One region of the Kribbella solani genome, then DNA from elsewhere that is predicted to be linked to it. Evidence: riboswitches for the same ligand, from Rfam matches in the RefSeq annotation. Region 1 holds a riboswitch; the other holds the start of a gene.
What was found. Region 1 has a riboswitch for thiamine pyrophosphate ahead of thiS (sulfur carrier protein ThiS). Riboswitches for the same ligand answer to the same signal wherever they lie in the genome.

Region 1 (15,614 bases):
GGACGTCGCGCGGGCGGCCGGGATGGACGTGGTCGGCGTACCGATGCTGCCGTCCGGGATCGATGTCGACGCACTCGAGCAGTCCGGCGCGGATGTCGTACTCGTGACGGCAGCGCACCAGTTCCCGACCGGCGTGGTCGCGTCGGCCGAGACCCGGGCGGCCCTGGTGGCGTGGGCGAATCGGCATGACGGCCTGGTGATCGAGGACGACTACGACGCGGAATACCGGTACGACCGGGAGCCGATCGGTGCGGTGCAGGGCCTTGCGCCGGATCGGGTCGCGTACGCCGGGACCGCGTCCAAGACGCTCGTGCCCGGGCTGCGGCTCGGCTGGCTGATCCTGCCGTCCTGGTTGGTCGAACCAATGACTACCGCGAAGCTGATGGACGATCGCGGTTCACCGGTGTTCGACCAGTTGGCGTTCGCGGACTTCGTGGCGCGCGGTGAGTTCGACCGGCACCTGCGGCGGATGCGGCCGCGGTACCGGCTGTTGCGGGACACGCTGATCGACCGGTTGGCCGCACGGTTGCCGGAGCTCGAGCCGGTTGGCGTATCGGCTGGGCTGCACGTACTCACTTGGCTGCCGGACGACCTGGACGAGCAGGCAGTGCAGTCGGCCGCCCTGGAGCGTGGGCTCGGCGTGTACGGGTTGGCGCCGTACTGGGACGGGGGATCGGGTCCGGCCGGGCTGGTGTTCGGGTACGGATCGGTGTCGCGGAAGGACGTTGTCGAAGGCATCGATCTGCTCGCGGCCGCGGTCGCGGCGATCCGTGAATGAATAAGTATGCATTTCATTGCAATTCGATCCGAGCGGTTCTAGGCTTGGTGGAGTGATCGCCGCAGCTCGCATCGACGCCCTGATGAACCAAGGCTGGCCCGCCGCGTCCAGCACCGAGCTGGACGGCTGGCTGGTCCGCCGCAACGCCGGCGTCACGCTGCGAGCCAACTCGGTGCTGCCGGCCGGCGCCCCGTTCGACCTCGGCCGCGCCTTGGACTACGTGGAAAACCTGTACGCGGCGCATGGCATCGCGCCGTCCTTCCAGGTCGGTCCGGCGGCCCAGCCGGGCGACCTCGACGCATATCTGGCGGCCCGTGGTTACCAGCTCCGGAACCCGACGCTGGTGCTCTGCGCGACCGTCTCCGAGGTCCTCGCGAACCTCCCCGAGCCGGACGTTGCGGTGAATATATCCGCAGCGCCCGACGATCACTGGATGGATTTCTGGTGGTCGGTCGACGGCCGTGGCGGTTCCGCCGCGCAGGCCGCGGCCCGGCAGATCCTGAACCGCTCCCGCGCGCTGTACGCGGTCATCCCGTCCGGTCCGCCGGTGCGGGCGATCGGCCGGCTCGCGCTGGTCGGCGACTGGGCCGGGCTGTACTGCCTCGCCGTCGACCCGCGCCACCGGCGGCTCGGGCTGGCGCAGGCGATCATCCACGGGTTGTTGCGAAAGGCAACGACGCTGGGAACCGAGCGGGTCTGGCTGCAGGTGGTCGAGAGCAACGCCCCGGCCCGCGCCCTGTACGACCGGCTCGGCTTCCAGGTCGCATCGCGGTACCACTATCGCGTCAAAGCGTGATCCTCTGCTCAGAGCGTGATCTTCTGCAGGTGATCGAGGACGATCAGCTCGGCGCCGGCGCGTTCGACCGACGTACGCAGCGGGGTCAGGTCGGTCCACGGGACACCCGGCTGATCGAGCGGCTTGTCGAAGTCGTCCCAGTGCGTCGCGATCACCTTCCGCACCGGCTTGATGGTTCGCAGCAGCCGGTCGGTGATCCCCGGTTCGCCGCCGGGCGCCGCGAAGATCACGTCCACCTGCAGCCCGCGAAGCGCGTTCGGGTCGAAGTTCGCGGTACTCAGACTGAGGATGCGTACGCCGCCGATGGTGATCACGAACGCGAGCGTTCCGCCCTCGACCAGATCCTCGATCACTCGCGGACGCGGCGGCACTTCGTACCGGTAGCCCGGATAGGCGTACGTGTGGCGCTTGCCGCCGCACGAGTGCAGGGACGGGAAGACCTCGATCGTGAAGCCGTCGAACGGGAGGTACTCGCCGCCGCGGACCGGTGAAAGCAGCTCGTCGGGGGTCTTCATCGCGCGGAGCAGGTTGGCGTGCGTCTCGGTGCAGAGCACGGTCGCCTGGGTCTTGCGGGCGACGTACGGTACGTCGGCCATGTGGTCGTAGTGGCCGTGATGAACCAGGATCGCGTCCGCCGTACCGAGATGGCGATCGATCACCTCGGGCTTGATCACCAGCTCGGTCTTGGGGTCGGCGCCCTCCGGAGTGAACGTCCCGGTTTTGAAGCGGGTCAGCCAGGGGTCGGTCAGCACGACGCTCTGGCCGCATCGGATCTGCCAGGCGTGCGTACCGAACCAAGTCAGCTCGACTGGTTCCTTCTTGGGCTGTGCCTCTGTCGTGGCCGCCTGTGTCGTGGCAGCTTTTGTCGTGGCTGCCTCGCCGTGTGCTTCGAGGCCGATCACGCCGACCGCTCCGACCGCCGCGGCTCCGGTCAGCATCCCTCTCCGACTCACCTGCACGCTGTCTCCTCTGTTCGTCCTGGAACCCCAGTCAAGGCTTTGCCGCGCTTGCGTGTCGAATATGCTCTTACGCATGCATCGATTGTCTGGAGATATCACCGCAGGTCAGGTGTGCTGTGCTGACTGAACGGCATCTGCAGATTTTCGTCGCGCTGGCCGAGGAACAGCACTTCGGGGACGCGGCGCGGGTCGTCGGGATCACCCAGCCGCCGCTGTCCCAGGGCCTGCGCCGGCTCGAGGCGCTGGTCGGCGCGAAGCTGTTCGAGCGAGGCGCCGGACAGGTCGAGCTGACTCCCGCCGGCGCCGCCCTGCTGCCGTACGCCCGGCGCGCGCTGTCCTCGATCGAGGAGCTGCACCAGGCCGCGGTCGAGCGCGAACCGGAAGGTCCGGAGATCCGGCTCGGCCTGGCTCCCGAGGTGCCACCGTCGGCCGGCGCCGCCGTTGCCGCCGCGTGTGGTGAGGCGATCGCGGGCAGCCGGGTGACGGTTGCGACCGCGCCGACGAGTTCGCTGGTCAACCAGGTGAGTACCGGGCGGTTGACGCTCGCGATCGTGGCGCATCCGACCGTACTGGACGGTCTGGAAGCCGGCCCGGTCGCGCTGCTCCCGACCTGGCTCCTGCTGCCTGCCGGGACCGCCTCGGGCGAGGTCGTCGGGTTGCGTCAGCTGGGCGAGCTGCCGGTCGCGGTTCGGCCGCGTACGGAGGCACCGGCGGCGCGCGATCTTTTCCTGGACACGCTCGCCCTGCACCGCCCGCGCGGCGGCACCGTCGTGGTGACGGATGAGCGAGCGGGTCTGGCGATGGCCGCGGCGGGCCAGGCGGCCGTCGTCACGGCCGATCCGCTGCTGGGTGCGCCGGGAGTGACTCGTCACCGGTTGGTGGATGATCCCCTTCCGCTCCGGCTGCGGCTCGTGTGGTCGCGGACGCGGACGCCGTTCCTGCGACCGGACGATGTGATGGCGCGGCTCACGGAAGCGCTGGTGGCGTCGTGAACGCCCGGATTCGCGCGGTGTTCGAGGACGTCGGCGCCCGCGGTTGGTTGCACGCGGTCGCGCTGGACGACCCGGGGTCGACGGTCGAGGTCGACGCGGACGGGATCGTGCCGCTGGCGTCGGTGTACAAGCTGCCGCTGCTGGCCGGTTTCTGCCGACTGGTGGACCTCGGTGCGGTGGACCCGCGGCAGCAGCTCACGCTCGATCCGGCGGTCAAGACCGCCGGGCCGACTGGGCTGTCGTTGTTCGCCGATCCGGTGACCGCGTCGCTGCGAGACCTTGCGCTGTCGATGATGACGGCCTCCGACAATGCGTCGGCCGATGCCTTGCTGGACATTGTCGGATTGCGCCGGTTGGCCGAAATCCTGGAATCGTTCGGATTACAAAGGACCTGGGTACGGCGCGGTACGGCGGGAAATCTGCGGGACCTGCAACGCCGTACCGGAACAAACGATCCGGATGCCGCGCTGGCGGTGCTTGCCGACAATGACCAGACCGACCCGGCGGGTGTGTACGAGGCGGCGCACGCGTCGGCCAGTACGGCCCGGGAGATGACGTACTTGTTGCGCCGGTTGTGGTCGGGGGAGTTGTTGTCGGCCGGGCAGACCGAGTTCGTGCGGGCGGTGATGCATCGGCAGATCTTCACGCAGCGATTGGCGTCCGGGTTTCCGCACGACGGCGTGCTGGTCGCGGGGAAGACCGGGACCTTCGGGGCGTTGCGGCATGAGGTCGGGGTGGTGACGTTGCCGGGCGGGGCCGCGTACGCGATCGCCGTGTACACGCTGACCGCCCGCGGCGACTTCCGCCAGCCACGCGTCGACGCCGCGATCGGCGAGGCCGCTCGGCTGGCGGTGGATCTGCTCCGTTAGACAATGGCAAACGCTTCGATTTCCAGCAGGAACTCGGGGATGACCAACGCGGCCACCTGCACCGCCGACGCCGCGGGTTTTGTTCCGGGAATGTATTTGTCCCGCACTTCCCGAATCGCCGGCAGATAAGCGACATCAGTGACGAAGAACGTCATCTTGACCACGTCCGCGAAGGTCGCGCCGGCGGCCGCCAGACACCGCTCCAGATTCGCGAACACCTGCTCCGCCTGCGCGCCCGGATCGCCGATCCCGACCAACTGCCCGGCCACGTCCAGCGCGACCTGCCCGGAGACCGCGACCCACTGCCCACGCCCGGTCACCACGTGGGTATAACCGTTGCCTGGGGCAACGCCGTCCACCGGCGGGTACTCCAGCTCGCTCACCTGTGCCTCCCAATTCGTCGGGTCCTGACACATATACCGGAAGAAGGGTTGAGAAACCGGTTTCTGTCGGGAGAGGATACGGGGGTGGGACGGACACCGAAGGACTCGATCACGATTGCCGACGTCGCCCGGGCGGCGGAGGTTTCGCGGGCGACCGTGTCCCGGGTGATGAACGGGCGGCTCAGCGTCGCGCCGGAGATCGTCACCCGGGTCCGGGCCGCGGCGGAGCGGCTGAACTACCGGCCCAGCGACCTGGCCCGGAGCCTGTCGCTCGGCCGGACGAACATGGTCGCGCTGGTGGTCCCCGACCTCGGCAACCCGTTGTTCCAGCAGATCCTGCGCGGCATCACCAACGCGTCGGCGGCGGCCGGCTACCGGGTGCTGGTCGCGGAGACCGACGAGGACCCGAGCGCCGAGGCGTCGATCGCGATCGAGGCCCGGCGGCGCTGCGACGCGCTGATCATGGTGTCGCCGCGGATGGACGAGGCGGCCCTGCTCGAGCTGCTGCCGCAGGTGCAGCCGGTGATCCTGGTCAACCGCCAGGGTCCGGCGGAGGTCTCGTCGGTGGTCGTCGACTACGGCCGCGCGGTCCGGATCGTGGTGGATCACCTGGTCGGGCTCGGGCATCGACGGCTCGCCTTCCTGTCCGGTCCGGCCGCCAGCGCGTCCAACCTGATGCGGGTGCGTGCGCTTGAGGTCGCCGAGCAGGAGATCCCCGGGCTGGACCTGGTCCGGCTGGAGTGTGGACGGTCGATCGAGGACGGGTACGCCGCGGTTGAGCAGGTACTTGAGTCGCAGGTCACCGCGGTGGTTGCGTTCAACGATCTGGTCGCGTTCGGTCTGCTGGCTCGGTTGAACGAGGTCGGCGTCGCCGTACCAGCTGATCTGTCCGTGACTGGGATGGATGACATCGGCTTGGCGCGGTTCGCCGTACCTTCATTGACGACTGTGCGGGTGCCGCAGACGGACCTGGGTGAGCTGGCGTGGCGCCGGTTGCATGCGGCGATCGCTACCGAGCAGGGCGATGCGGATGCCGTACCGGAGCTGCGGTTGGCTGTGCGGGCGAGCACCGGGCCAGTACCGCAGGAGCCTCGGTCTGACAGTGGTGCACCGGCTGACCGGATCGGTTGGCAGCAACAGGGCGACATCTTCGAGTTGGGCAGTTCGGCCGGACTACTCGCGCGGTACGAGTTCGGGCGCCGGATGCCCCAAGTGCATGCGCCACGCCCGTACCTGCACCCGGTCCGTACGCTCGGGGGACACCCGTTGACCGAAGTCAGTCCGGTTGACCATCGGCATCACTACGGCGTCTCGCTGGCGGTGCCGTTGGTGAACGGCACGTCGCACTGGGGCGGTCGGACGTACGTACGCGGCCAGGGCCCCACGCTGCTCACCAACCACGGGCAGCAGCGCAGCCGCAGCGTGACCATCCAGGACGGGCACACGCTCAACGACGACCTCACCTGGTACGACGAACAGGGTCGTCCGCAACTGGTTGAACGCCGGTTCCTCAAGGGCGAGCCAGTACACGACGGCTGGCGGCTGGACTGGCGGAGCGAGCTCACTGCACGGTACGGCGCGTTGCGGATCGACAGCCCGGCTACCTGTGGACGGGACGGTGCGGCGTACGGCGGGATCTTCTGGCGACTGCCACTGGCGCCGACCACCGTACTGAGTGCTGACGGCTCGGGGCTGGATAGTGCGTTCGGGTCGTCGAGTCGGTGGCTGGCGTTCGTACAGGGCGAGGTGACTCTGCTGCTGGTCCAGCCTGGTGAGGTCCGTCCGTGGTTCCTGCGGGCGGAGGAGTACGTCGGTGCGTGTCCGGCGCTCGCTTGGGATGAACCGCTCACGCTGCAGCCCAACGAGGAGCTGACACTGTCACTCACTGCCCTGCTGCTGGACCGGGCGGTTGACCTGGTCGAGGCTAGAAGGCTGGCTGGCCGTTTGTAGAGGCTAGAAGGCTGGCAGGCCGGTTGTAGGCGACGACGCCAGCGCGGACTGCCAGCGGCGCGGTACGCGGCCGGCCAGCCGTGCGGCCCGGCCCGCGGACACCGCGTCACGCATCGCGGCCGCCATCAGTGCGGGCTTCTCCGCACGGGTGACCGGGGTCGCGAGCATGACGGCCGAACAGCCGAGCTCCATCGCCAGTGCGGCGTCGCTGGCCGTACCGATGCCCGCATCGACGATCACCGGCACGTTCGACGCCTCGGCGATCAGCGCGATGTTGTGCGGGTTGCGGATGCCCAGCGCCGAACCGATCGGCGCGGCCAGCGGCATCACCGCCGCACAACCCGCCTGCTCGAGCCGGCGGGCCAGGATCGGGTCGTCGTTCGTGTACGGGAGCACGGTGAAACCGTCGGCGACCAGCGCGTCCACGGCGTCCAGCAGCTCGACCGGGTCGGGCAGCAGCAGGTGGTCGTCGGCGACCACTTCCACCTTGATCAGGTCGGTTTCCAGTGCCTCACGGGCCAGTTTCGCGGTCAGTACCGCCTCGGCCGCGGTGTGACAGCCGGCCGTGTTCGGCAGTACCGCGATGTCGTGCTTCTTCAGCACGTCCAGCACCGAACCCTCGTGCCCGGTCCCGAGCCGGCGCATCGCGACCGTGGTCAACTGGGTGCCGGAGGCAATCAATGCCTCCTCCATCACTTCCAGGTTGGCGGAACCGCCGGTGCCCATGATCAGCCGCGAGGTGTACGTCCGCCCGCCCAGCTCCAGTGGATCGTCCATCTCAGCCTCCCTGGGTGGCGCTGACGATCTCGACCCGGTCGCCGGCCCGCACCGCGGTCGCCGCCCACTCGGCCTTGGTCAGCACGGTCTGATTCACCGCGACCGCGATCCCGGTACTACGGTCCGAGTACTCGGCAATCAACTCGGCCACCGACTGTCCGGCCGGCACGTCGACCGCCGCACCGTTGACCCAGACGGACTCCATCGCTTCCTCCCTACGCCGGAATTACCCGATTCAGGTTCAGCGGTCGGTGACGGCAGTCACCCTCTCAGCCCACTTCCTGCGAGCTCCCGCGGACAACTCGACTCTAACTCACGCCTTCAATCGGGCGCGAGCGTGGTCTCACCGGCCGCGGGAGCTGCTGGGTTATGGCGCGGTCACCGAGGTCACGTTGGTGCCGGAGATGTACGTCGGCCAGACGCCGACCGTGACACTGACCTGACCGTTCGCATCTGGTGACATGGTGTACGACAGTCCGTACAGACTGGTCACCTGGACCGGACCGGTCGCCTTGACCGTTACGGTCGAGTTGGCGCCACTGGCGGCCCAGATGGCTCGGAACGGGGTGCCGTCGTTGGCTGCGTACACCTGGTCGATCAGTCCGTTCCCCGGGTATTCCTTGCCGAGGAAGGTCGCGCCACGCAGTTGCCGGGCCGCGGTTGCGTACGCGACGTACGCCGGCTTCGGGGTGTACGCACCCAGTGCATCCGCTTCATGGTGTACCAAACCGAAGTTGTCCTCCTGTGCAGCCGGATCGACACCGTCGTTCTTGAAGTCGTACATGTAGAACCGGTCGACGTCATGGCCCGGTACGTTCAGTTGCGCGCGCGCCAGGTACATCGCCTGTGTGGCCTCGTCCACCGACGCCTGCGCCGTACCGGTGAACCAGCCTGCTTCGGTGATCCAGATCGGCTTGTCCACACCGCCGTTGTACTGGCGGATGGTCGCCCGTACCTGGTCGATCGCGGCGCCGAGGCCCTCCGGCGCATGCAGGTAGTTGTACGGGTGGATCGACACCACATCCAGGTACTTCAGCCCGCCCAGCTGGCAGAACACCTGGAACCACGCCTGCTGCGTCACATCGGTGTCACCACCACCGACGATCGTGACGTCCGGGTGGTTCGCCTTCACCTTGGTGTACGTCGCCTTCAGCAGTGCCAGGTAGCTGTCCGGCGTCTTGTTCGCCGGACCGGCCGCGTTGACGTCCCACTCGTTCCACACCGCCAGGTTGTGCACCTGTGGGTACTGGGTTGCGAGTGCATCGGCGTAGTTGGCGAACGCTGCGCGGCCGGCGTCGGTGTACGGCGCGTTGAACAGCTGGTCCGGGCAGTCGTACAGGCAGTTGCCGTAGTCCGCGATCAGTAGTGGGTCGAGGCTGTTCGACTGCCAGGACTGCAAGTAGGTGTCGACCTTGGCGGGGAAGCTGTACGTACCGGCCGTGGTCTCGGCAGCGGACCAGTACGCCTCGTCGCGGGCGCCACGTGCACCTGTCTGTGCGAGCAGCGGAATGGCGTTCGGGCTCCAGCTACCGCCGAAGTGGGTGCTAGCGCCGACCAGCGAACGCGGAGTGGTCGCGGCGACTGCGTCGACATTGACGGACGCCGTCGTACCGCTGATCGAGCTCTTGTCGAGAGTCAGCATCATCGCAGTGGCTGGCCCGTGCCAGACGCCGTCGTTGGCACCACCAAAGTGCAAGTATCCGGTGCCACCGTCGAACCTGGTGACATTCAGCTGCTGCCAACCTGTTCCAGTCAGTGGCAGACGTTGCTGGTGGACCTGACCGGTCGCGTCAGTCAGCCGAAGTCCTAGTGCTGACAGCTGGCTGCTCTTGACCCACAGGCTCAGTGCGTTCAGGTTGACCGGTACGAACGTGCGCTGCAGTGCCACGTAGTTGCCGTCACCAGTGAAGTCACCAGTGAGCTTCGCCGACTGCGCACCGCTCTGTGGCGACGCTGTGTCGTACGAGAGGCTGCCAGTCGCACCAGGGAACTCACTGCCCGGATAGAACGACCAGCCCTCAGCAGTGCTCTCGTAGTCGCCCAGCGGAGTAGTAGGTGCAGGGGCGGGAGAGCTGAGGGTCAGGTCATCGAGACTCACACTGCTGCTCGTTGCCCCACTGATGGCGCCCTTGTCGAGTACTACCTCGATCTGCTTCGCCGGACCGTGCCAGACACCGTCGTTCGCACCACCGAAGTGCACGTACTGCTTGCCGCCGTCGAAGCGCGTGACAGTCAGCGGTTGCCAGTCCGTCCCGCCGGACAAGGTCAGTCGCTGCTGGTGGACCTGTCCGGTCGCATCAGTCAGCCGGAACGTCAGAAACGACAAGTTGGGCGTTCTGGCCCAGAGGCTGACGCTGTTCGCAGCCACTGCTGGCAAAGGGCGGGTCACACTCACGTACGCCCCACCAGCGCTGAAGTCACCGGACAGCTTGCCGGCGTGCGTACCCGAGTGGTTGTCAGTGGTGTCCAGCGCGAAGCCACCGGTCGCACCGGGGAACTCACTGCCTGGGTAGAAGGTCCAGCCCTCAGCGGCGTTCTCGAAGTCACCAATGCGTGTGCTGGTGACTCCGGTGACAGGTGCGGTACTGAGCGGGCTGAGGATGGCAAAAGTGGTCTGGGCGGTCAGCGTGCCGGCCTGGACAGTCAGCTTGTACCAGCCGCGGTTGGTGACCGAGAGCTGCAGCGTACTGGCGGCGGCCTGGCTACCGGTGGCGACCACAGTGCCGTTGACATCGGCGGCCGACCAGGTCACGGACGCGGCGTCGGTACTCAGACCGACCTTCACCGCCTGTCCGTCGGTGAACACGTTGCCGAGGGTGATCGGGGTCAGGGCGAGAGTCGCCGCGTGGGCGGGGGTGATGGTGCCGAGGGTTAGAAGGAGCACTCCTAGGGCGAGCGCAAGAGTACGTCGCATGCCGACTCCTGATTCAGGGTGCGGGCGGGTCATGGGACGTCGGCTGCCACGACGTGTGCGAAAGCGCTTTCGTACTATTGCCGCGTGGTGCCGGAGGTGTCAACGGCTCAGTCGACTTGGGTTCCGGTCAGCAGCGCGGCCAGCTCGGTCGTGCGGTACAGCACCTGTTTGCCCGTACGCTGCGGCTCGACCAGCCCAGTACGCCGGAGCAACTGCAGGTGCTGACTGACCGCAGAGGGCGTCACCTTCAGCTCGCCGGCCAGGTCGGTCGTTGACCGCGGGTAGGTGAGCAGCTGGAGGATGCGCGCCCGCGGCGTACCGATCAACTGCGCCAGGTCCTGCTGCGACGGCGGCTCGACAACAGACCACAGGTGCGCCTGACCACGTGGCGGATACCCCAGCAAGGGCGGTGCGCCGACGTCGAACGGAATAACAGCGTGCGGACCGAACAGCGTCGGCTGGAGAACCAGTCCGCGGCCGTCGATCCGTTCAGTACGGCTGGGGTCGCTGACGCGATCCACCTTGAGCAGCCCGTCCGCGTACGTGATAGCTGGGCCGAGTCCGTTGAGCATGGCACCCGTACCGTGCTGCGTGAGCACATGCCCGCGGTAGCTGATGTCAGCCGACAAGAGCGTCCGCATGCGACCCCAGTACGGCTGGATGACCGCCTGCCAGTACTGCTCGAGCGCCTCCACAACCTTGCCGGCACTGATGCCTTGGGGCAGCTCACCATGCACCGCGACCAGCTGCCGCTCGAACGTCCCCTGATCGACCGCACCGATCACCTGCAACTCATCCGCGAACTGCGTCAACGGCGAACTGGGCCGCGGCGTCAGAAAGTCCGGACTCCCCATCGTGTCGTTGACCAGCCACCGCAGTACATCCCACTCCAACTCCCGCACCCGAGGCTGCACCGCCCGCACCCACCCCAACTGCAACGGAAACCGCCCCGGCTCCCGCAAGGCCCGCAACGACAAAACCACCTCAGCCACCGGCGAAACCGCAAACCGAACCTCCGCCAGATCCCGAGCCCCCACCACATAAGTCAACACCGCAACGAGCCTTCCACCCCCGCAGTATGACCTGACACCCAACCACCCCACCCCGTCGAACCAACATGCCCCCAACCGACATGCCCCCAACCGACCGGACCCCGACCGACCTGACCGGCGACTACGTACTGGACCCCACCCGAACCCGAATAGCCTTCACCGCCGCCCACCGCTTCGGCCCCACAGTCCAAGGCCACTTCACCACCTTCAAGGCCAGCCTGCACCTGAACGCCACCACCCCCACCACCTCAACCGCCCACCTGACCATCCAGTCCAACAGCCTCACCACCAACAACCCCCGCCGAGACACCCAACTCCACCGCGACTTCCTCAACACCCCCACCCACCCCCAAATAACCTTCACCACAACCACCATCACCCCCACCCACCAACCCGCCTCCCAGCCCCCAACCAACCCACACCTCACCACCGCACCCGCTCCCCACCACCCCACCGCCGGCCAACCAAGCGCCACCCCCACTCACCTGACCGACGTCCAGCACTTCGTGGTAAGCGGAGACCTGACCATCCGCGGCACCACCCACCCCATAACCATCCCGCTAACCGTCACCAAGCTCGGCCCAGACCTCCACTTCCACGCAACCACCACCCTCAACCGCCATACCTGGCACGCCAACTGGAACCCCCTGACCACAGCCCTGGTCCACCCCCACGTCACCCTCACCCTCGACCTCCTGGCAACCCGCCCCTGACCCACCACCCCACCCCACCGAGCATTCCCCCACCAAACCTGACACACTGTTCCCCACACCCCTACGAGGGCCTCTAGCTCAATTGGCAGAGCAGCGGACTTTTAATCCGCGGGTTGTGGGTTCGAGTCCCACGGGGCCTACCAAAACCGTGTATGAGTCCGGGTCATCCTTGACAGGTTGGCTTGGGCTCTTGCTTTACGTGGCTCCGGTAGATGCTTGACGGTGGTTTCGGTTGTTTCTTGACACTCGACTCATGTTGCAGGAGTTGAGCGTGCAAGAGCAGAAGTACCAGGCGGTACTCGCGGTGTTGGCTGACGGACGGTCGGTGTCCGAGGTCGCCGAGCAGTGGGGAGTGTCACGCCAGTCGGTGCACGCCTGGCTGCGCCGTTACGAGGACGAAGGTCTCGCGGGTTTGGCGCCGCGTTCGCGCCGGCCGGGGTCGTGCCCGCATCAGCTCGGCGGGGTGGTCGAGGCCAGGATCTTGGAACTGCGCCGGGTGCATCCGGGCTGGGGTCCGCGCCGGATCCTGTACGACTTGCAGCACGACCCGGGCCTGGCTGAGCTGGACGGTGTGGTGGTGCCGTCGCGGTCGGGGATCTACCGGGCGCTGGTCCGCGCCGGTCAACAGCCGCGCAATTTCAGTCCACGGGTTACTCGCACTCGATTGGGTGCGCGACCTTGTGACCAGCAAGGTCTCACCAGACGCACCAGCGCCCAAACCACAGCGACCACCCACGACAACACCCCAGCAAAAGCACAACGGCCGAGATCTCAGCCGTTGACGATGCGCCCCCACCGCCAACATCCGGCACCCGTCGCTTGGGCATTCCACCAGACAGCCGGACAGCCGTCGACCTCAGCCGATTATCCAACCTCTTCGGGGTGCGACGCAGAAGTCTCGACGGCGGTCCGTGTCACTTGCGTTTTGCGTCCGCGGATCTTGTGAACGAAACCAGCCCCGAGAACGGTCGGGAGGATCGCCCAGAGCAACTCGGGGGCTATCTGAATAGAAAACTGCAATGACATGCCCGTGCCTCTCGATGAGGCGCGTACTCGGCCCGTAGCCAGCAGCTCGCGTGAGAAGAGGTTAGCGTGACCCGGACGCCTAATCGTCAATACGAGCGAGCGCGAGCGCTGCGCTGCTCGCCGGACAACGGGAGTGATCGTGGGACGGGTAATTAAGTTGTTCGGTGACTCCGGCGGCGATTCGCTTGCACGATGGGCCGAACAACTGGAGGGTTATCTCGACAAGCAAGCATCCGTCGAGCACCTTCGCGACCGTCATATGCCTGATCCGCCGTGGCCTGAGGACAACAACACCATGCTCGGCTATCTCCTGACACGCGCAGAAGAGATTGCGGCGACAGATGGACAGCGGGTCGCGATCACCTGGCTTGCTGCTCATGCGTGGTTCGAGGGCGGTCTGGACGCACTGCAGAAGGCCGACGAGTAGGACACCGGAGCCAGCCTTTGCCCCTACTTTGAAGGTCGAACGCTCTCAAGGCGGTGGGGCAGGGGCTGTGCGCCAAGCGGAGCCGGCCTTGAGGGTGTCTGTCTAGCCCCACGGTAATGCGAGGGCTACGAGTGCTGCGATGGCGAGGCCTCCGCCGATGAGTGTCTTTGGGGAGAGGCCTTCGTTCAAGACCGTTGCGCTGAGGACCATTGAGAGGATGACCGATGAGGCTGCGAACAACGGCAGGGCCTGGCCGAGTACGAGTTTCGCGAGTACCCAGAGTTGTCCGAAGGTTGCGACCGTCCGCAGCGTCAGGTAGCTGACGAACCACCAGGACAGAAATGTGTCGGCCGCGAAGCCGTGCTGCCGCATCTTCAGCCGCGCGATCAGGTCTCCAATCGTGAAAAGAAGCTGACTTGCGATCACAACCAGAACTGGTTTCATGACAGCCTTTCGCGTACGGGCGACCTTGATATGCGGTCGCAGTATTCCGCACGGGGCGTCCAGGAACACGATCTGTGAATGAGCGTGGATGTAGACACCCGTCCTGCGACACTCTGGGTATGGGCAGGTGATGGCGGGGTCGAGGGGCGCCGGAGCGCCTTGTGATTGATGCTCGGCGGCGAGCTGAGGTTCGTGGTGTGTCGATTGATCCTCGGCGTGACCTCGCTGGTGGTGGCACCGGGCTGTATGAGTTCTGGACCGATCAAGGTGTCCCCGTGCGATTGCACGACATGGGGCTGGTCGGGATCGAGCTGCAACCTGTCGATCGAACTCTGATTCTGCGGTTCGAGTACACCGAGGCGCGGTGGACGCCCGAGGCGGCCGTTCGAACGCCTGTCGTGGCGATGTGTTTTGCGGACGTCATGATTCGCGGGTGGGAATACGACGGTACAAGGCCGGGTGGTGAAGAGCCGCCTGCTGAGGCGTACGGTCAGGTTTCGGACTTCGAGTACGACAATTGGGACACTTTCAGGCTGACCACCTACTCGTTCTTGATCGAGTTCACCGCGTCAGGTGTGACCGTCACGGCCGAGTCCCGTCGTCGATCGGCTGGTCGGCTTCGCCCGGTACGTGACTGGGGACGGTCCGACCGGCGGAGGGAGGTGAGAGTACGATATTGGGAAGTTATCTTCGGCATTTGGAATAAAGGGGATTGGTGTGGACGAGGCGTTCTTGCGGGTGACGAAAGAGGGGTGTCCGGCGAGGGGCGAGCGGCCGGTGGTCTTGCCGGCGACGCTTGATGGCGGGTTGCTTTCGGTTTCTGGGCAGACTGCGGTGGGGGAGTCTGGGGAGTTGCTGATGCGGGGGCGGTTGGGGGCTGAGCTGTCCGTGGAGCAGGGGCGGGCTTGTGCTTGGCAGTGTGCGGTCAATGTGGTTGCGGCAGCTCAGCAGGCGTTGGGGTCGTTGGAGTCTGTTGTTTCGGTGCGGATGGTGAACATCTGGGTTGCTTGTACGCCGGACTTCTTTGAGCAGCATCTGGTGGCTGATGCTGCTACTGAGTTGTTCGTCGCTACGTTCGGCGCTGAGGTTGGGCGGCATGCGCGGGCGGCTATTGGGGTTAGTGCGTTGCCTACTGGGAGTCCGGTTGAGGTTGCGGCTACGTTCCGGACTCGTTGAACAGTTGTGGAGTAGCTGGTTGAGGGATGGCTGGCCGTACGTCGCGGTTGCTGGTGTCGCGGGCCCTAGTTGAGGAGGGGTAGGGCTGTTGCGGCTGCGGTGAAGAGGAGGGCGGCGGAGGTGGCGCCGGGGTCCTGGTGGCCGATGGTGCGTTCGCCCAGGTAGCTGGCTCGGCCTTTGCGGGCGAGCATGGGGATGGTGGCGTCGCGGCCGGCCTCGGCGGCGCGCCGGGCCGCTTGCAGGGCGTACGTGAAGGCGGCGACGGAACCGTGCTGGCCGGTGGTGGACGCCTGCGAGAGGGTGGCGCCGGGATCGTGCTGACCGGTGGTTGGCGCGTGGGTCGGAGTGGCATTGGGAC
Region 2 (15,614 bases), 580 kb from region 1:
CCCGGCCCCAGCCGCCGGCGGCGTACGACCGGCCGCGCCGCCGCCGCGCGGGCACGCAGCCCGGGCAGCGTGGTCGCACTCATTTCACGCCGCCTTTGATCGCGTCCGTGGCGACGGTCTGGAACCGCAGGTCGTACAGGTCCTTGGCCTGGATCACCGGGTTGCCGGTCTCCTTGGCGAGTAGGTCGATCGTCTCTTGCTGGCGCTGGATCGCGCTACTCCAGTCCGCCGGGATGTCCGGGTGACCGGCGTTGTCGACCAGCCATTGCCCGTCCGCCTCGGAAAGGCCCTGGTCCTTCACGTAGTACCCGGCGATCCATTCCTTGGGGTGCTTGTCGATCCATTCCTGGGCGATTCCCCAGGCGGCGACGTACGCCCGGATCGCGGCCGCCTTGGCCGGATCCTGGAGTGATTCGACCGGCCCGTACAGGTGGCCGGCGTCGTCGCGCAGCCCGTGATCGATCGTGGCCGCGCCGTCTTTGCCGTACTTGGCCAGGTACCGCTTGATCTGTACGCCGCCGATCGGCGCCACGTCGACCTGCTTGCCGGCCAGCGCCTGCGCGTACACGTCACCCGTACTGGGCAACTCGACCAGTTTGACGTCGTCCTTGGTCAGGCCGGCCTTCTGCAGCACCTTGAGGATCAGCGCGCCCTGCGCCTGGCCGGGGCTGTACGCGATCTTCTTGCCGCGCAGGTCGGCGAGCGTCCGCACCGAGACACCGGGCGCGATCCCGAGCTTGTAGATCGGATGCGCGAGCGGCTCCTGGCGGAACTTGGAGGCGACGATCTTGACGTGCAGACCGGTCCAGGTGGCGTGGATCGACGGGATCTCGGCGACCGATCCGAGGTCCAGCGCGTGCGCCCGGAACGCCTCGGTGGTCTGCGGACCGCCGCTCAGGTTGGCGAACTGGACGTACTTCGAGACCTTGTCGTACTGACCGGACAGCTTCAGCGCGACCTCGGTCGCGGGATCGCCGACGACGATCTTGGCGCCGTCCGGAACGGTGGTCGGCAGCGCCGCGTCCAGCGACAGCTTGCCGGCGGATTCGCTTCCCGCGGCGGCGTTGCCACCGCATCCGGTCGCCAGGGCGGCGACGGCGAAGAGAGCAGCAATGATTCGTTTGCTAGGCATGGTGTGCTTTCGAGGTGGCCGTGACATTGACATAGCTTCCGTCGTGGTACAGCAGGGGTTCGTGCTCGCGGCGCTCGGTGTGAGTGGCCAGGCGGGCGACGACCAGGTAGTGGTCGCCGACCGCGAACCGGTGTTCGACCTGCGCGCGCAGGAAACTCGGCGCCTCGTCGAGCACGGGTTCGCCGGTGCGCAACCGGGACCAGCGGGTCGGTTCGGCGAACCGGTCGATCCCGCTGGTGGCGAACCGGCCGGCGATGGCGTGCTGGTCGGCGGACAGGAAGTTGATCACGACGCTGCTCGTCGTACTCACGGTCGGCCAGCTGGACGCGCTGGTGGCGATCGCGAACGAGACCAGCGGCGGCAGCAGGCTGATCGAGACCAGTGACGTCGCGGTGAAGCCGGCCGGGCCGTGGCCGGCGTCGGCGGTGATCACCACGACGCCCGCGGCGTGCCGGCGGAAGACGGACTTGTAGACGTCGGCGTCCACGATCCGTTCCTCGGCTCGGTCGGGGACAACGGACAGGGCAGGACGATTCAGGGCAGGCAAAGACATGTCTCTCCCTCGGAACCGGGGCAGGGACGACCGGCAGCATGAAGGCACACCGGGCGGGGTGGAGGCCGGCGAAGCTGGCGCCTGACCTCGTGAGAACGCGCGTTGCGGGGAACCGCGTCACCGACAGGTGGCGCTCGCCGTCCGGAGCAGATCGATGACGCGACGGCGGGTGAGGAAGGTCGTCGTCATGTCAGCCATCTTCGCATCTATGTCTACTACCTAACTAGACAATCTCGTGATCTGGACCGGGCGCCCTCACATCCGCCGCCGGGGATGCGTTCTACTTGCGTGATGGCTCGGGAAAAGGTCGTACTGCCGCCGTTCCAGGCGCTGATCGACGCGCACTGGCGGGACGTGGCCAGGCTGGCGCGGGCGATGGCCGGTGACGACGGTGACGACGTCGCGCAACGCGCCTGGGAGAAGGCGTACGCGGCGTACCCGGCGCTGACGTCGGCGAAGAACCTGCGTAGCTGGCTGCTGACCATCACCGCCCGGTGCGCGACGGACGTGCACCGGGCGCGGAAACCACAGCGGTCGCTGGACGAGGCGCCGCCGGTCGCGGTCGACGGCCCGGAGGCCGCCGAGTGGCCGGACCCGGACCTCTGGCGGGCGGTCAACGAACTCCCGGAGCGGCAACGCTTCGCGATCACGCTCAAGTACGTCGGCGACCTGGACCACCATGGCGTGGCCGCCGCTCTGGACACCACGCCGGCCGCATCACGCCGGCTCGTCAGCGACGCGCTGGCGACCCTGCGGGGCAAACTCGGAGTACACCATGACTGATCTCGAGAGCCGGCTGACCCGGCTCAGCACCCCTGACCTGAAACCACCCGTCCTTCCGGACGCCGACGTCGCCTACACCCTGCACGACACCCCGATCGGCACGCTGCTGCTGGCCGTCGCGAGCGGCCGGGTGGTGGCCAGCTCCTTCGGTGACGAGGAGACGATGACCGGACGGCTCGCCCGCGCGGTGTCCCCACGCGTACTGCGGCAGGCGCGCCCGCTGGACGGTCTGCGCCGCCAGCTCGACGAGTACCTGACCGGGGCTCGTCAGACCTTCGACGTCGAGGTGGACCTGGTGCTGGCGACGCCGTTCCAGCGGCTCGTACTGAACGACCTTCCGGACCACACCTCGTACGGCCGGACGACCAGCTACGGAGCGGTTGCCCGTGACATCGACAAGCCGAAGGCGGCCCGCGCGGTGGGTACGGCACTGGGCGCGAACCCGGTCTGTGTCGTGCTGCCCTGCCACCGGGTGGTCGGCGCGAACGGAGCCCTGACCGGATATGCGGGCGGGCTGGACGCCAAACTCTATTTGCTGAATCTCGAAGCAAAAAGCTGAGTTTTCCGGAATCGCCCGGAATGGTTTTAGACTGAATGCAGAAAGAAGCAGATCCCCAGTGTGGAGTGGGGATCTGCTTCTTTTACTTGTCAGGAAGTCGCGGGCTGGTGCAGCTCCAGGATCAGCCGGCGGCGGCCGCCCCAGTCGCGTTTGTAGACCTTGAAGTCGTCGATTCCGGCCGCCGCGCAGAGCCGGCCGTAGCTGATCTCGTCGTGGATGAAGTGCACGCTGCTGCGGTCGTCGTCGTGCTCGGTGGTGACGATCCGGTGCTCCGGTCCCTGCCGCATCCCGTTCGCGATCTCGGCCGCGGTCGCCGGGCCCCAGACCGGTCCCTCGATGATCGCGATCCCGCCCGGTTTGAGTACCCGGGAGATCTCGCAGATGGTGGAGAGCTGCTCGTCCTCGGCGAACAGCTCGTGGAACGCCGTCCAGAGGCAGATCACGGCGTCGAACGAGTCCCACTTGTACGGCAGGTCGGTCATCGAGCCGATCGCCCAGTCGACCGCGAGCTCTTCCTCGGCGGCGCGGGCCTGACCGGCTTCGATCAGGTTCGGCGAGATGTCCAGGCCGCGGACGACCTTGCCGGCGCGGCGCAGCGGAAGCGCGACCCGCCCGTACCCACAGCACAGGTCCAGGACGGTCTCGCGGCCGACGAGCAGTTCCTCGACCGCTTGTACGATCGCCGCGTCCCGCTCCGGCGTCGTACGGGCGGCCAATCCGTCGGCCCCGAGTTCCGCGTACTCGGCCCGGCTGCGCAATGCGGAGTTCAGCATGACCGCCAGTATTCCGGTCCGCGCGGGTCAGTTGTCCAGTGGGCGGCGAATTCGGCCGAGGAGAACGGCGGCCAGCATCGAGACGACGATCGAGGTGTACGTCGCGCCGAGCCAGGTCGGTACCGGGTGATGGTTGAACAGCCACTGCTGGACATTCGTCCAGAAAGTCGACCAGCCGGCCACCGTACCGGGGTTGACCAACTGGTACGCGACGAAGCCGATCAGCCACGCGACCGTCGGCTGCCAGCGGAACTTCGCCGTCGCGGACACATCCCAGCGCATCTTGGAGACCACGAAGAAATCGGCGATCGCGACCGCGAACAACGGGATGAAGACCGAGCCGATCAGGTACAGGAACTGCGTGTAGTTGCCTAGGTCAACCAACAGCGCGATCCCGGTGGCGAGGACGCCGATGCCGACCGAGATCCAGCGCCGATCGACGTGGCCGACCAGGTTGTGTGCCGCCATCGTGGTCGAGTAGATGTTCGCGTACGCCTCGTCGACCTCGTCCACCAGCAGTACGAACAGCGCGATCGCACCGGCCGGCAAGGTGACCAGCGCGGTGATCACGCCTTCGCTGTCGGTTTGCAGGGTGGCTACCGCGACAACACCGAGCGCGTAGTACCCGATCGCCGCGAGTCCGTAGCCGAGAGACGAGCCGGCGAAAGCAGCCTTGTTCGTCCGCGAGTGCCGCGTGTAGTCGGCTGCCAGTGGGGCGAACGAAACGACGCCGGCCGCAGCCAGGTCGACCGCCGGCCAGAAGCCGAACACGCCGTCCTGCGGCAGCGCGTGTACTGGCTTGCCGAGCACCTGGACGAACAAGTACACCGACGCGGCCAGTACCAACCACACCATGAACTTCCGCAGGATCTTCACGCTGCCCAGCGGGCGTACGGCCATCGTGGTCGCGATGATGCCCGCGAGTACGACGAACACCCAGCGCCAGCGCTCGCTCGTCACCGCGACCGCGGCCTGGGAGATGACGATGATCTCCATCGTCGCCCAGCCGACGTTCTGCGCGATGTTCAGTACGGTCGGCGCGATCGATCCACGCCGGCCGAAGATCCCGCGCAGACTCGCCATCGCCGGCGCGCCGGTTTGCGAACCGAACACGGCCGCCCCGCCGAGTACGAGCGCGCCGATCCCGCAGCCGACGACGACGGCAAGCAGGCCCTTCCACAGCGACCCGGTGTACGCCGCCACCAACGCGCCCGTGACCGGACCGAACAGCGAGATCCCGAAGTTGCCCCAGAGCGTGAACTGATCGAAGAAACTCAGCGTCCGCGGCGCATCGGTGGTGAGGACGAGCGGCGCCTCGGTCGTGCCGGATCGAACAGCTGTGTCGGCCATGAGTGACCCAACTCCCTACGCCGGCATTACCCGGTCAGGTTCAGGCGGTCGGCGACCCAGCTGTCGCCCTCTCAGCCCGCGCTACTGGTGCGAGCTCCCGCAAAGGTTTGTCCGGGTGATCTTAACGCGTCAGCTATCTGACGGCAGGGCGGCCGCTCGTTCTATCAGCGCGGCCAGCTCCGGGCCGTTGGTTGCGATCGGCATGTGGGCGCCCGTCTCGAGCGTCCGCGCCTCGCCACGACTGAGCTCGGCGAGCCGCTCGGCCCACTCGGCGGTCGACAGCAGGTCGTGCCGGCCACGGACGATCAGCACCGGCACCTTGACTCGGGAAATCACGTCGGCCAGGTCATGATGCCGGGCCGCTTCACCGGCGCGGGCGATCGCCGGCAGAGTGGTTCGTACGTACTGCGGGGTGACTGTCCGGATCAGCTTCGGTGAGTCCGGTACGGCAGAGCCAAGCCAGCGGACCGCCCGGTCGACCCAACTGGACATGCGCGCGTCACCAGTCGGAGCGACCAGCACCAGTGCGTGCGCCAGCTCCGGGTAGCGCACTGCGGCCTCAACCACGATCTGGCAGCTCGCGGAGTGGCCGACCAGCACCGCGCGGTCGCGGATCTTGTCAGCCAGCGCCACTGCGAGCGCCTGTGGGTGCAGGTCTTCACGGGCACCGGCTGGTTCGCCGTACCCGGGCAGGGTGACTACGTGGTACGGCGTGGCGAGGTGCTCGACGGTCCGCGCGTACGACTCGGGTCCGAGGCCCAGACCGGGCACGAGGACTACTGGAGCGCTCACTCCCAAGGAGCCTTGGCGGGCGGGCCTTGCACCACTGGGTTCGGTACGGCCGGCTTCAGCTCGCGGTAGCCGAGGAACAGGCCGACCGCGAGGAGCAACAGCCCGAAGCCACCCCAGCCGTACGCGGTGGGCAGGCGGTGCACTGAGCCGTCCGACGAACCCAGACCGGTCGACAGCACGAGGATCACCCACACCAGGATCGGCACCAGCGACACCGCGACCAGAATCAGACCGGACAGCTCGGCCAGGTCCGGCTGACGGCCCGCCTTGCGTCGAGCGATGACGTCGCGGAGCCACATCACCAGTGCGGCGGCGCCGACGATCACCAGGAGCAGTTGACCGATCGCATCCAGTACGTCGGTACGCAGCGGGTGGTTGAGCGGTGAGCCCGGTGCCTGCGAGATCTCGCGCAGTGCGACCCGCTGGACGGTCAGAACGAGCAGCCCGTAGATGACCGCGACGAACGCGGCCAGTCCGACCACGCGGGCCGCGCGGGGGTCGCGGGGCGCAACCGGTTGGTCGCGGCCGTACGCCGGGAGCTCATGCGGCATCGGACTCGCCGGTACACCGAACGGTACGCCGGGCCGGTAGTTCGGTGGCTGGGTCGGATGCTGAGTCGGATGCTGGGTGTGCTGCTGCGGTGCGGCGCCGTACGGCTGTGGCTGGGCATACGGGAACTGCTCCGGCGCAGGCTGCTGGCCCGGGCCGTAGCTGCTGCCCCCGTACGGTGTGGGTGGAGCGTAGTGATGCTCATCACCGGGCCGCTGCTCAGGCTCATCACCCCGGCCGTACGTCGGGAAGTCCTGTGACGACATCTGCGCTCCTTCCCCGTTGTACGACCCAGTGTCCCGCGGGCGGGACACTAAGTCTGTCAGGTCGCCTTGATCGTCGGCCAGGCATTCGGCAGGCAGCCGGCCAGGCCCTTGGTCTGCTGCATCATCACCGGTGCGGGGGTCTTCGGCTCGGTACAGGTCGAGTGGCCGTGGCCGAGCGCGTGGCCGACCTCGTGGTTGACCAGGTAGCTCCGGTAGAGCTCCACGTCGTAGGACGGGATCGCGTACACCCAGCGCTTCGCGTTCAGCACGACCCGGTCCTCGACCCGGCAGGACACCTCACCGCCGGTGTCCAGTGGAAGACACAGCTTGTCCGTCATCGACGGCGTGGCCAGGATGATGCGGAGATCGGCGTCATCCTTGTCCGTACGCTCGAAGTTCACCGGATGCACTGCCTGCCAGCCGCGCGCATCGGTCAGGGTCTTGTGGATCTTCGCGGCTACGGCCGCACCGTTCACCGACAGGCCCTGCTCGATCTCGACGCGGTACGTCATGACATCCCGTACGCCGCTCGCCTTGTTGGTCCCCGGAACCACGGTGAGCTTTCCGGTGGACACCAGCACGTTCGGCTTCGCGCCCTTGGGTTGTTTCCTCGGCAAACTCGGTGCCGGCCGCAACGGAGTGGTGTACTTCTGCGTCGGCGTTGCCACCGGCGCCGGTGTCAGAGTCGGCGCGGTCTGCGCGCGTTCTTTCGGCGCTTGGTTGGCCCCCGCAACCACATCCGCGGCCAAACTCGTCCGGTTCGCGACGTCCGGATGCGCCACCACCACGGTCCCCAGCACGGCAAGCGCGGTCACCGTGAGCCATTGCCCGCGATAAGGCTTCCGCCGCCGAGCCCGCCCAGCCCGTCGCCGTCCACGCGTAGCCGCACGCTGGCCGCTCCGCCGGGTGGTCATGACACTTCACCCTACAGAGTTGACTCGTCAGCGGAAAGCCAGGCTTTGTTAAGCCGTGCGGGTGCGGAGGAACTTGCCGAAGTGGGGCACGGTGAAGGCGACGGTGCCGCGTTCGGCGGAGAAGACGAGGCCCTTCTTGATCAGGCCGTCGCGGGCGGGGGAGAGGGACTGGGGTTTGCGGTTCAAGGTGCTGGCGACTTCGGCGGTCGGGACCGAGCCGTCGTCGACGCCGATGCCGAGCTCCGCCATCGCGCGCATGTACTCACGTTCGGCGGGCGTCGCGCGTTCGTAGCGGGAACCGAAGAAGCCGACGGTGAGCTCGGCCGAGGCTTCCGGCGCGGCCACCGCCACGTCCTTGATGGTGATCGGCGACTTCGGCGCATGGTCCCAGGTGGAGTGCGCGAACGCCTGTACGAAGTACGGGTAGCCGTCGGTCTGGGCATACAACTCGTCCAGCGCTTCGTCGTCGTACTGCACGCCCTCGCTCTCCGCGGGGATCATCAACGCGCGGTCACACGCATCACGCGCCAACCGGTCCACGCGGACGTACCGGAACAGCCGCTCCGAATACGACTTGCTGGCGGACAGTACGGCCGGCAGATGTGGCAGTCCGGCGCCTACGACAACCAGTGGGGCGCTCTGTTGCGAGATCTCGTGGCAGGCAGCGCACAACGCGGACAGGTCATCCGCACTGATGTCCTGCATCTCGTCGATGAACAGACCGGCGCCGACAGACAGGTCACCGGCCAAATCGGCCGCGTCGGTGAACAGCTCGATCAGGTCCATCTCCAGATCACCGGAATCGGCCCGGCCCTTCGCCGCGGCCACGTCGACCGGCGGATGCCAGCGGATACCTTTCCGGTCCTCCGCACCGGTCCGCAGCGCGAACGCCTTCAGCACCGCACTGAACTGATCCACCCGGTCCTCGTCCCGGTGCCGATGCCCCAGCTCACGCATCGCCGTGTGCAGTGCCTGCGCGATCGGCAGCCGGATGCTCTGCTCCGGCCGCGCCTCGATCTTGCCCGTACCCCACGCGCGTTTGATGGCCTGACTGCGCAGTGTGTTGAGCAGCACCGTCTTGCCGACGCCCCGGAGTCCACTCAGCACCAGACTGCGCTCCGGCCGGCCTGCCGCGACCCGCTCGAGGACCACCTCGAACTGCCGCACCTCGGTGTCGCGTCCGGCCAGCTCAGGCGGCCGCTGACCGGCGCCGGGCGCATAGGGATTCCGGATCGGATCCATGCTTTCACTGTATGTGGCCGTCTACCGTTTTCCGTAGATTGACCAATCAACGACCAGAGCGTGTCGCGACCATCGTCTACGGCTTTCTAGCAAAAAGCCTAGAATTCGATAGACGTTGCCAGCGAGCGTGGGACCACTATGGTTCCGCCATGGTGGAGTGGGTTCCGCAAGCCGGCGCGCTGTACGAACGCGTGCACCAGCAGTACGTCGGTGGCGCCCGGAAGCTCGAAGCGCTGATCAACGAACTGATCGGTGAAGAAGAGGGCATCAACTACCTGAGCGCGACCGCCCGGGCGAAGGACCCGGAGTCGTTCCTGGCGAAGGCGGCGAAACCACACCCGGACGATCCGGCCCGGCCGAAGTACGACGACCCGCTGAACCAGATCACCGACCTGGTCGCGGCGCGGGTGATCACCTTCCTGGTCGAGGCGGTGGACCGGGTGTGTGAGGTGATCGAGGCCGAGTTCGAGATCGTCGAGCACACCGACATGGGGGCGCACACCCGCGCGCAGGGCGTCTTCGGGTACGCCAGCAAGCACTATCTGGTCCGGCTGAACGCGCACCGGCGGGAGCTGCCGGAGTACGCGGTGCTGAAGAACCTGGTGATGGAGATCCAGGTGCGGACGGCGGTGCAGCACGCGTGGGCCGAGTTCGAGCACGACATCAGGTACAAGCTGGACATCCCACCGGAGCGGAAGCCGGAGTTCGACCGGCGGTTCCTGCTGGCCGCCGCGCTGATGGAGCTGGCCGACAACGAGTTCACCGAGATCGACCGCCTGTACCGCGAGCTGGCCGCGACCGCGTCGGACAAGGCTCCACTGGATCTGACCACGGGCACCTTGACCACGTACCTGAACCGTCGCTACCCGGACGCGCCGCACGCCAAGACGACCCACTACACGTGGATTCTTGGCGTGCTGGCGCGGCTGGGCGTCACTACGGAAGAGCAGCTCACCGACCTGCTCACCGGCATCGACAGCGCCGCCGTACAGTCCGCCATGACCCACCGCGCACCCGCCGGAACCGTACGCCGCCTGGACGACGACCTGTTGGCAGCAAAGGGTTCCGCCTATCTTGACCTGTTCCCCAACGAGGAACGCCGGCAGAAGATCCTCCGCGGCCGCCTGAAGGCCCTGACCCGCGCCGGCATCACCCAGCCCTGACGCCGAGCAGTGAGTCGATCGTCTGGGAAATGGTGTTGCCGTTCAGGTCGGTTGCCTCGACGTGCAGCGACACGGCGGCCGTACCACGTGGTGGCACCAGGAGCGCCTGGTAGCTACTCCGCAGGTTCACCCCAGGCACCGGCTTCCAGCTCTTGCCGGCGTCGTAGCTGGCCGTCACCTTCACGGACCGGAACACGGCCGCGCTGCCTGCCTTCGCGGTGCGCTCGTAGTACGGCTTGATCTGCAGCGGCACCAGCCAGTGACGCACCTTGTTGGTGCTGTCCGTCGCAGCTGAGTACCTGAGGTACAGCAGCTGCTGCGGCGCGCAGGTCAACGGTGCGGTCTTCTCGACCCACGCCTGATAACAGGTGGTGTTGCCAACGTTCGTCGCACCCACATGCGCGGAACCGAACGTCCACTCCGTGTGCTGCTTCGCGCTGTACTTGTACAGGTCGTAGACCTTCTGCGGACCGGTGTTCAGATCGGAGTCCAGTACGAGGCGATAGCGCCCCGGGCCGGACGGCAGCGTGAAGGACGGGAACCCGGAGTACGTCGTGGCCGGGATCTCCTGGCCGTCACGGTACAGCTTGGTCTGCGTACCGGTCAGCAGCAACGAGGGGACGACCAACGGGTCCGGGTTGGCGTACTCAGGTACGACGACGAGCCGGTCATCATCACGGCACGCGAAGCAGAAGCCCATGTGCGTAAGGTTTGTCGCGGTCGGCGGTACGTCGGACGGTCCGATACCACGTGGTGCACCCAGCCAGCGTTCATCCGGCATCCGGCCGGGGCGCAGCGTCGTACGCCGCTCCTCCGCCGACTTCTGCGCTACATCGGTTCCGGCTGTACGGATCCACTGCACGTCCGGTCCGACCGGCCCGTACAGCTCGTCGCGCGTTTGTGGGAAGGATGTGAAGTAGTTCGGCCAGGTGAACAGGGTCCGCGACTCCACGGCCGCGTTGAGCCGGCTGCCGACGCTCTCCTGACCCGCGAACGGTTTCGGTTGCCACTCCGGCGTGTAGCTGGTCCGTACGCGCGCCAGGTCCTTGTCGTGCACCCGATAGGTCGCCGAGTCCGGGAACCGTCCGGGCGACACCTGTGCCAAGTGGTAGACGACAGGTGCGTTCGGCGTACCTGTCAGCGACACCGTCACCGGTCCACGAGCCAGTAGCTTCCGGAGCCGAACTCCTTCGTTCGCGTCAATCCCAGCAACTGGCAGATCTACATTGCCTTCCACCCACTGCGGGTAGAGATCACAGTCGCCGGACTCCTGCAGTACACCAACCGCACCGGCCGCTTTAAGTGCAGCGAGGTCCTCCTCATGCAGTGCGCACTCGTACCCACCGTGGCCCCAGGTGTACGACATCAGTACGAGCTTGCCGCGTACCTTCGCCAGCTCAGCCGGATCGAGCGACCAGCCGGCGTCTACAACCGGCAGCTTCCGGTAGCGACCGTCGAACCGCGGCGCGGCTCCGGCGTAGTCCGAGTAGTTCGGGACCATCGACAGACCGCGACCGTTGGCGGAGTCAACCGCCAGCTGCACCTGCGGAAGCGCACGGGTCGCGTTGAACTTGATCGAGAACGCCCCAGCAGTCACTGGCTTCGTCGGCGCCAGGAAGAAGCCACCGTCGCCGTTCTTGGTGAGCAACTGCGTCACACCGAGCCCGTCAGTGCCATCCGTCGTCGACCGGTACGCCATCACTCCACCGGCGATGTTCTGTGTCGGGGTGTCGGTGACATTGCGGTACGGGACCGCGTCCTGGTCGTCGAACGACAGCGTGACCGGACCCTGCACCGACAGCTCCGGCTCCGCGAACATCACGTACTCCAGCCGCTTGCTGGCCGGCTCGCGGTCATGACTGACGACGATCGACCACCGGCCGGGCGGCAGGTCGAGCGAGAACGAACCGCTCATCCCGTCCGGCGCGATCTCGGCCCGCTGCAGCAGCACCATGTTGGCGGTGTGGTCGTCGAGGTTGATCGCGTTGATCATCGCTCCGAACATCGGCCGGGCGCTGAACTTGACGTTCACCTTGACCTGAAAGCTCTGGCGCGACCGGCGCAGTGCCAACGACGTACGGACCTGGACACCGTCCGCCGTAGCCATCACAGCGCCCGATGAGAACCCGTCCTGAAGCTGACCGGCGTGTACGGTCACGTCGACGCTCGCGGTCGAATGCGCTGGTACGACAACCTCTCCCGGCACGCTGACAGCTTGGCCAAGGTCAGTACCACTGGTCGAACGCAACGTACTTCCGAGGTGCAGCGTCACGTCGCTCGCACTGTCATTGCGATAGCTGATCTGACGTACGACGTCGCCTGTCTCGGTCTCCAGGATCTTCCCGAAGTCCACTCCGGCGGTTACACCTGACACCTGCTGCGCCACGGCCCGCGCCACATCGACCCGACCGGCACCTTGCTCGTACGTGGAGTACCCGTCGTCCTTGCTGGTACTCATCAGCGCCGCCTTGAGCTGCGCGGCCTGCCAGTCCGGATGCTCTTGCGCGAGGATCGCAGCGGCTCCGGCGACATGCGGTGTCGCCATCGACGTACCGGACAGCGACGTGTAGTTCGCGTCGACCGGACTGCCGAGCGACGTACCGGCAGCACGAGCAGCAACAATGTCCGAGCCCGGTCCGGAGATGTCCGGCTTGCTCACTCGGTTCGGGTACAGCAGTGGGCCGCGGCTGGAGTAGTACGCCAGCTTGTCGCTCTTGTCGACGGACGCGACGGTCAGAGCAGACTCGGCGACACCAGGGGTACTGACAGTCGACGCGCCGGACAGACCGTTGTTCCCAGCGGCGACCACGAACAACACGCCGGTAGCCGCGGTGATGCGGTCGACAGCCAGTGCACCGACGTCATCGGCTTCGTCGGCTGTCGGTGTGCCGCCGAGACTCATGTTGATGACCTTGGCGCCCTGCGCCGCGGCCCACTCCATCCCGGCGATGATGTCGGAGTCCTCACCGAACCCCTTGTTGTTGAGCACCTTGCCGACAAGCAGCTCCACGCCGGGCGCCACACCCTTGTACTTGCCATCGGAGGCGGCGCCGGTCCCGGTGATGATCGAGGCGACGTGCGTCCCGTGGCCGAAGCCGTCACTGACGTCCGGGTCGCTGGTGAAATTCTTCGACGCGGCGACCCGGCCCTTGAGGTCCGCGTGGTTCGCGTCGATGCCCGTGTCCAATACCGCGACCTTGACGCCCTTTCCGTCGTAGCCGGCGGCCCACGCCTGCGGTGCGCCGATCATCGGCACGCTCTGGTCCAGCGTGGCCTTCAGTTTCCGGTCCAGCCAGACGTGGGTCACGCTGCGACCGAAGGCACGTGGCACGGGCCGCCCGGTCCGTGGCACGGCCGCGCCGGCGATGGACGACCAGAACGAACCCGCCTGGGTCTTCGGTACGTCCGCAGCGGTCGCGTGCACGCTGTTGAGTTGCACCGTCGGCTTCAGCCCGGGCAGTGCATCGACCTGGTTGCGTAGTTTGGCAGCCGGAACAGCTGACGACAGCTGGGTGATCACCGGTAGCTGGCTGGTCGCGTTGTCGGCGTACCCGATGCTGACGAGGTAGCCGACGTCGAAGAGCGTCCGGTCCAGTACACCGGCCGACAGGTACGGCAGGGCGTCATCCGGTACTGCCAGCTGCTGTTCGTTGGTCTGCACCAGCTGCATGCCCGGTACGTAGCCGTTCGGGCGAGCCACTGGCTGCAGCTGGACCTGGGTAGTCCCGTCTGGGTCCGGGGCGAGAGTCACCTTGTCACCGGTCACCAGCGTGACCGTCGTCGGCGCTGTGACTCGCGGCAGACCGACCGGCTTCACTCCGGGAGGCGGCGCAGTAGGTGGCGGCGCGGCGGCCACCGGGGCGCCGGAGGTGGACAGGAGGCCGGCGACCAGCGCCGCGCCAAGCAGGACGGACACAGCCGGTCGCGGCCGTGCCGGGCGGGACAGTGCTGGGCGGGACAGGGCTGGGCGTGACATGGGGCGGCTCCCAGGAATCGATTTCCAGGAGCATCACCGGATCGGCCGGACGGTGTAAAGGCATCCGGACGGCAGGTCTAGGCCATTGGCCGAGATCGGTCATACGCTGGTCCGCGTGCTGGAGCGCCTGGGGATCGACAGCGGACAAGAACAGGTCTATGAGCACGTACTGACCCATCCGGGACGGAGCGCCGCGGAGCTCGCGCAGGACCTCCCCGGCGCCAATCTGGACGCGCTGGTCAGCAAGCGGCTGCTGCGGGTGGAGGACGGCAAGTACAGCGCCGTGCCGCCGGCCGTCGCGCTACAAGGACTACTGGATGCGCGGCAGCTCGAGCTGGACCAGGTAGCCACCCGGGTGCAGGAGCTGGAACGACTGCATCGCGCCACGCCGTACCCGGTCCGCCAGTCACCGGTGGAGGTGGTGCCGGGCGACCAGGCGCATGCGTACCTGCTGGCGATCCACCGGGCGACCCGGTCCGAGGTACGCGCCTTCGAGACGCCGCCGTACGTGAAGCCGATCTCCCCGGCGGACGCACAGCCGGTCGCGGATGCGATCCAGCACGGAGTAGTACACCGGATCGTGTACAGCCGGGCAGCGGTGGACGAGCAGGGGCTGGACACGCTGCTGGTGACTCTGTCGGTGGGCGAGCAGGCACGGGTCACCGGCGACGTACCGCTCCGGCTGGCGATCTACGACAACCAGGTCGCGACGCTGCCGATGGTGACCGGCACCCGTACCAGCGAGGGCCTGCTGGTGGTCCGGCCGAGTGCGCTGCTGGACGCGCTGATCGCCCTGTTCGAGCGGGTCTGGGCGGCGGCCCTGCCGCTGGCGCTGGCGCTCGGCAGTGAGGGGCCCGATCAGGAGCGCGGTCAGGAGGCCGGTGAGGACGGCGACCACACGCTGATCGCGCTGCTGTCCGCCGGGATGACCGACCAGGCGATCGCCCGCCAGCTCGGGATCAGCCTGCGGACCATCGGCCGGCGCATCCAGCGGGTACAGAACAGCCTGCACGCGGAGACCCGGTTCCAGGCCGGCGTGGCGGTCGGGCTGGCCCGTTCGGGCGGTTGACCGGACCACGATCGCGGGTGTGACCAATCCCGGGCTGAAAAGGGTTTGACTGGTTGTCGGCGGCGGCGCCTAGGCTTGATCCATTCGCCTGGTCAGGCACCTTCCTTCATCCCTCTCTGCCCTTCTTTGTGAGACGTCATGTCCTTGCGCCTCCTTCCCTTCGCCGATCCGGGCGTGCCCGACACCCGGTCCGGTCTCCGACTCATTCTCTGGCTGGAGCACCAGCAACTGCGCGGGCAGCTGCTCGCGGTGTTCTGGGGCCTGCTGTTCTTCGGCGGGATCGCCGCCACTCCGGTCGCCGTCGGGCTCGCCGTGCAGGCGGCCATCGACCTGTCCTGGCCCAAGCTGATCCTGGCCGGCACGCTGTTGCTGGTGTTCGGCGCGGCCAAGGCCGGTGCCGACTCGTTCTTCCACCGCGCCGTCGTGACGAACTGGATCAGCACCGCGTCTCGCCTGCAGCAGCTGCTGATGCGCAAGGCGGCCGAGCTGGGCT

Region 2: it holds a riboswitch for thiamine pyrophosphate, as region 1 does, so the genes downstream of both, HDA44_RS25360 (purine-cytosine permease family protein) here and thiS (sulfur carrier protein ThiS) in region 1, are expected to answer to the same signal.

What each region holds. Positions count from the first base shown of each region.
Region 1 covers NZ_JACHNF010000001.1:4,932,567-4,948,180, reverse strand. The annotation lists gene pdxR (MocR-like pyridoxine biosynthesis transcription factor PdxR) at 1-778, shown strand, start outside; gene HDA44_RS38660 (GNAT family N-acetyltransferase) at 831-1,574, shown strand; gene HDA44_RS22520 (MBL fold metallo-hydrolase) at 1,583-2,527, opposite strand; gene HDA44_RS22515 (LysR family transcriptional regulator) at 2,650-3,525, shown strand; gene HDA44_RS22510 (serine hydrolase) at 3,522-4,394, shown strand; gene HDA44_RS22505 (RidA family protein) at 4,391-4,777, opposite strand; gene HDA44_RS22500 (DUF6807 family protein) at 4,862-6,727, shown strand; gene HDA44_RS22495 (thiazole synthase) at 6,731-7,504, opposite strand; gene thiS (sulfur carrier protein ThiS) at 7,506-7,709, opposite strand; TPP riboswitch at 7,700-7,809, opposite strand; gene HDA44_RS22485 (glycosyl hydrolase) at 7,872-10,418, opposite strand; gene HDA44_RS22480 (DUF5937 family protein) at 10,526-11,410, opposite strand; gene HDA44_RS22475 (YceI family protein) at 11,551-12,183, shown strand; tRNA gene HDA44_RS22470 (tRNA-Lys) at 12,251-12,326, shown strand; partial or broken gene HDA44_RS37480 (helix-turn-helix domain-containing protein) at 12,437-12,805, shown strand; gene HDA44_RS22460 (hypothetical protein) at 13,349-13,636, shown strand; gene HDA44_RS22455 (hypothetical protein) at 13,739-14,080, opposite strand; gene HDA44_RS22450 (hypothetical protein) at 14,278-14,880, shown strand; gene HDA44_RS38975 (RidA family protein) at 14,798-15,256, shown strand; gene HDA44_RS22440 (DAK2 domain-containing protein) at 15,322-15,614, opposite strand, start outside.
Region 2 covers NZ_JACHNF010000001.1:5,510,894-5,526,507, forward strand. The annotation lists gene HDA44_RS25330 (ABC transporter permease) at 1-83, opposite strand, end outside; gene HDA44_RS25335 (ABC transporter substrate-binding protein) at 80-1,132, opposite strand; gene HDA44_RS25340 (flavin reductase family protein) at 1,125-1,685, opposite strand; gene HDA44_RS39005 (putative leader peptide) at 1,803-1,883, opposite strand; gene HDA44_RS25345 (RNA polymerase sigma factor) at 1,977-2,468, shown strand; gene HDA44_RS25350 (methylated-DNA--[protein]-cysteine S-methyltransferase) at 2,461-3,027, shown strand; gene HDA44_RS25355 (class I SAM-dependent methyltransferase) at 3,117-3,800, opposite strand; gene HDA44_RS25360 (purine-cytosine permease family protein) at 3,828-5,150, opposite strand; TPP riboswitch at 5,146-5,261, opposite strand; gene HDA44_RS25365 (alpha/beta fold hydrolase) at 5,280-5,942, opposite strand; gene HDA44_RS25370 (hypothetical protein) at 5,939-6,757, opposite strand; gene HDA44_RS25375 (DUF3152 domain-containing protein) at 6,814-7,572, opposite strand; gene HDA44_RS25380 (ATP-binding protein) at 7,720-8,913, opposite strand; gene HDA44_RS25385 (GTP pyrophosphokinase) at 9,063-10,076, shown strand; gene HDA44_RS25390 (S8 family peptidase) at 10,063-14,052, opposite strand; gene HDA44_RS25395 (helix-turn-helix domain-containing protein) at 14,168-15,121, shown strand; gene HDA44_RS25400 (ABC transporter transmembrane domain-containing protein) at 15,260-15,614, shown strand, end outside.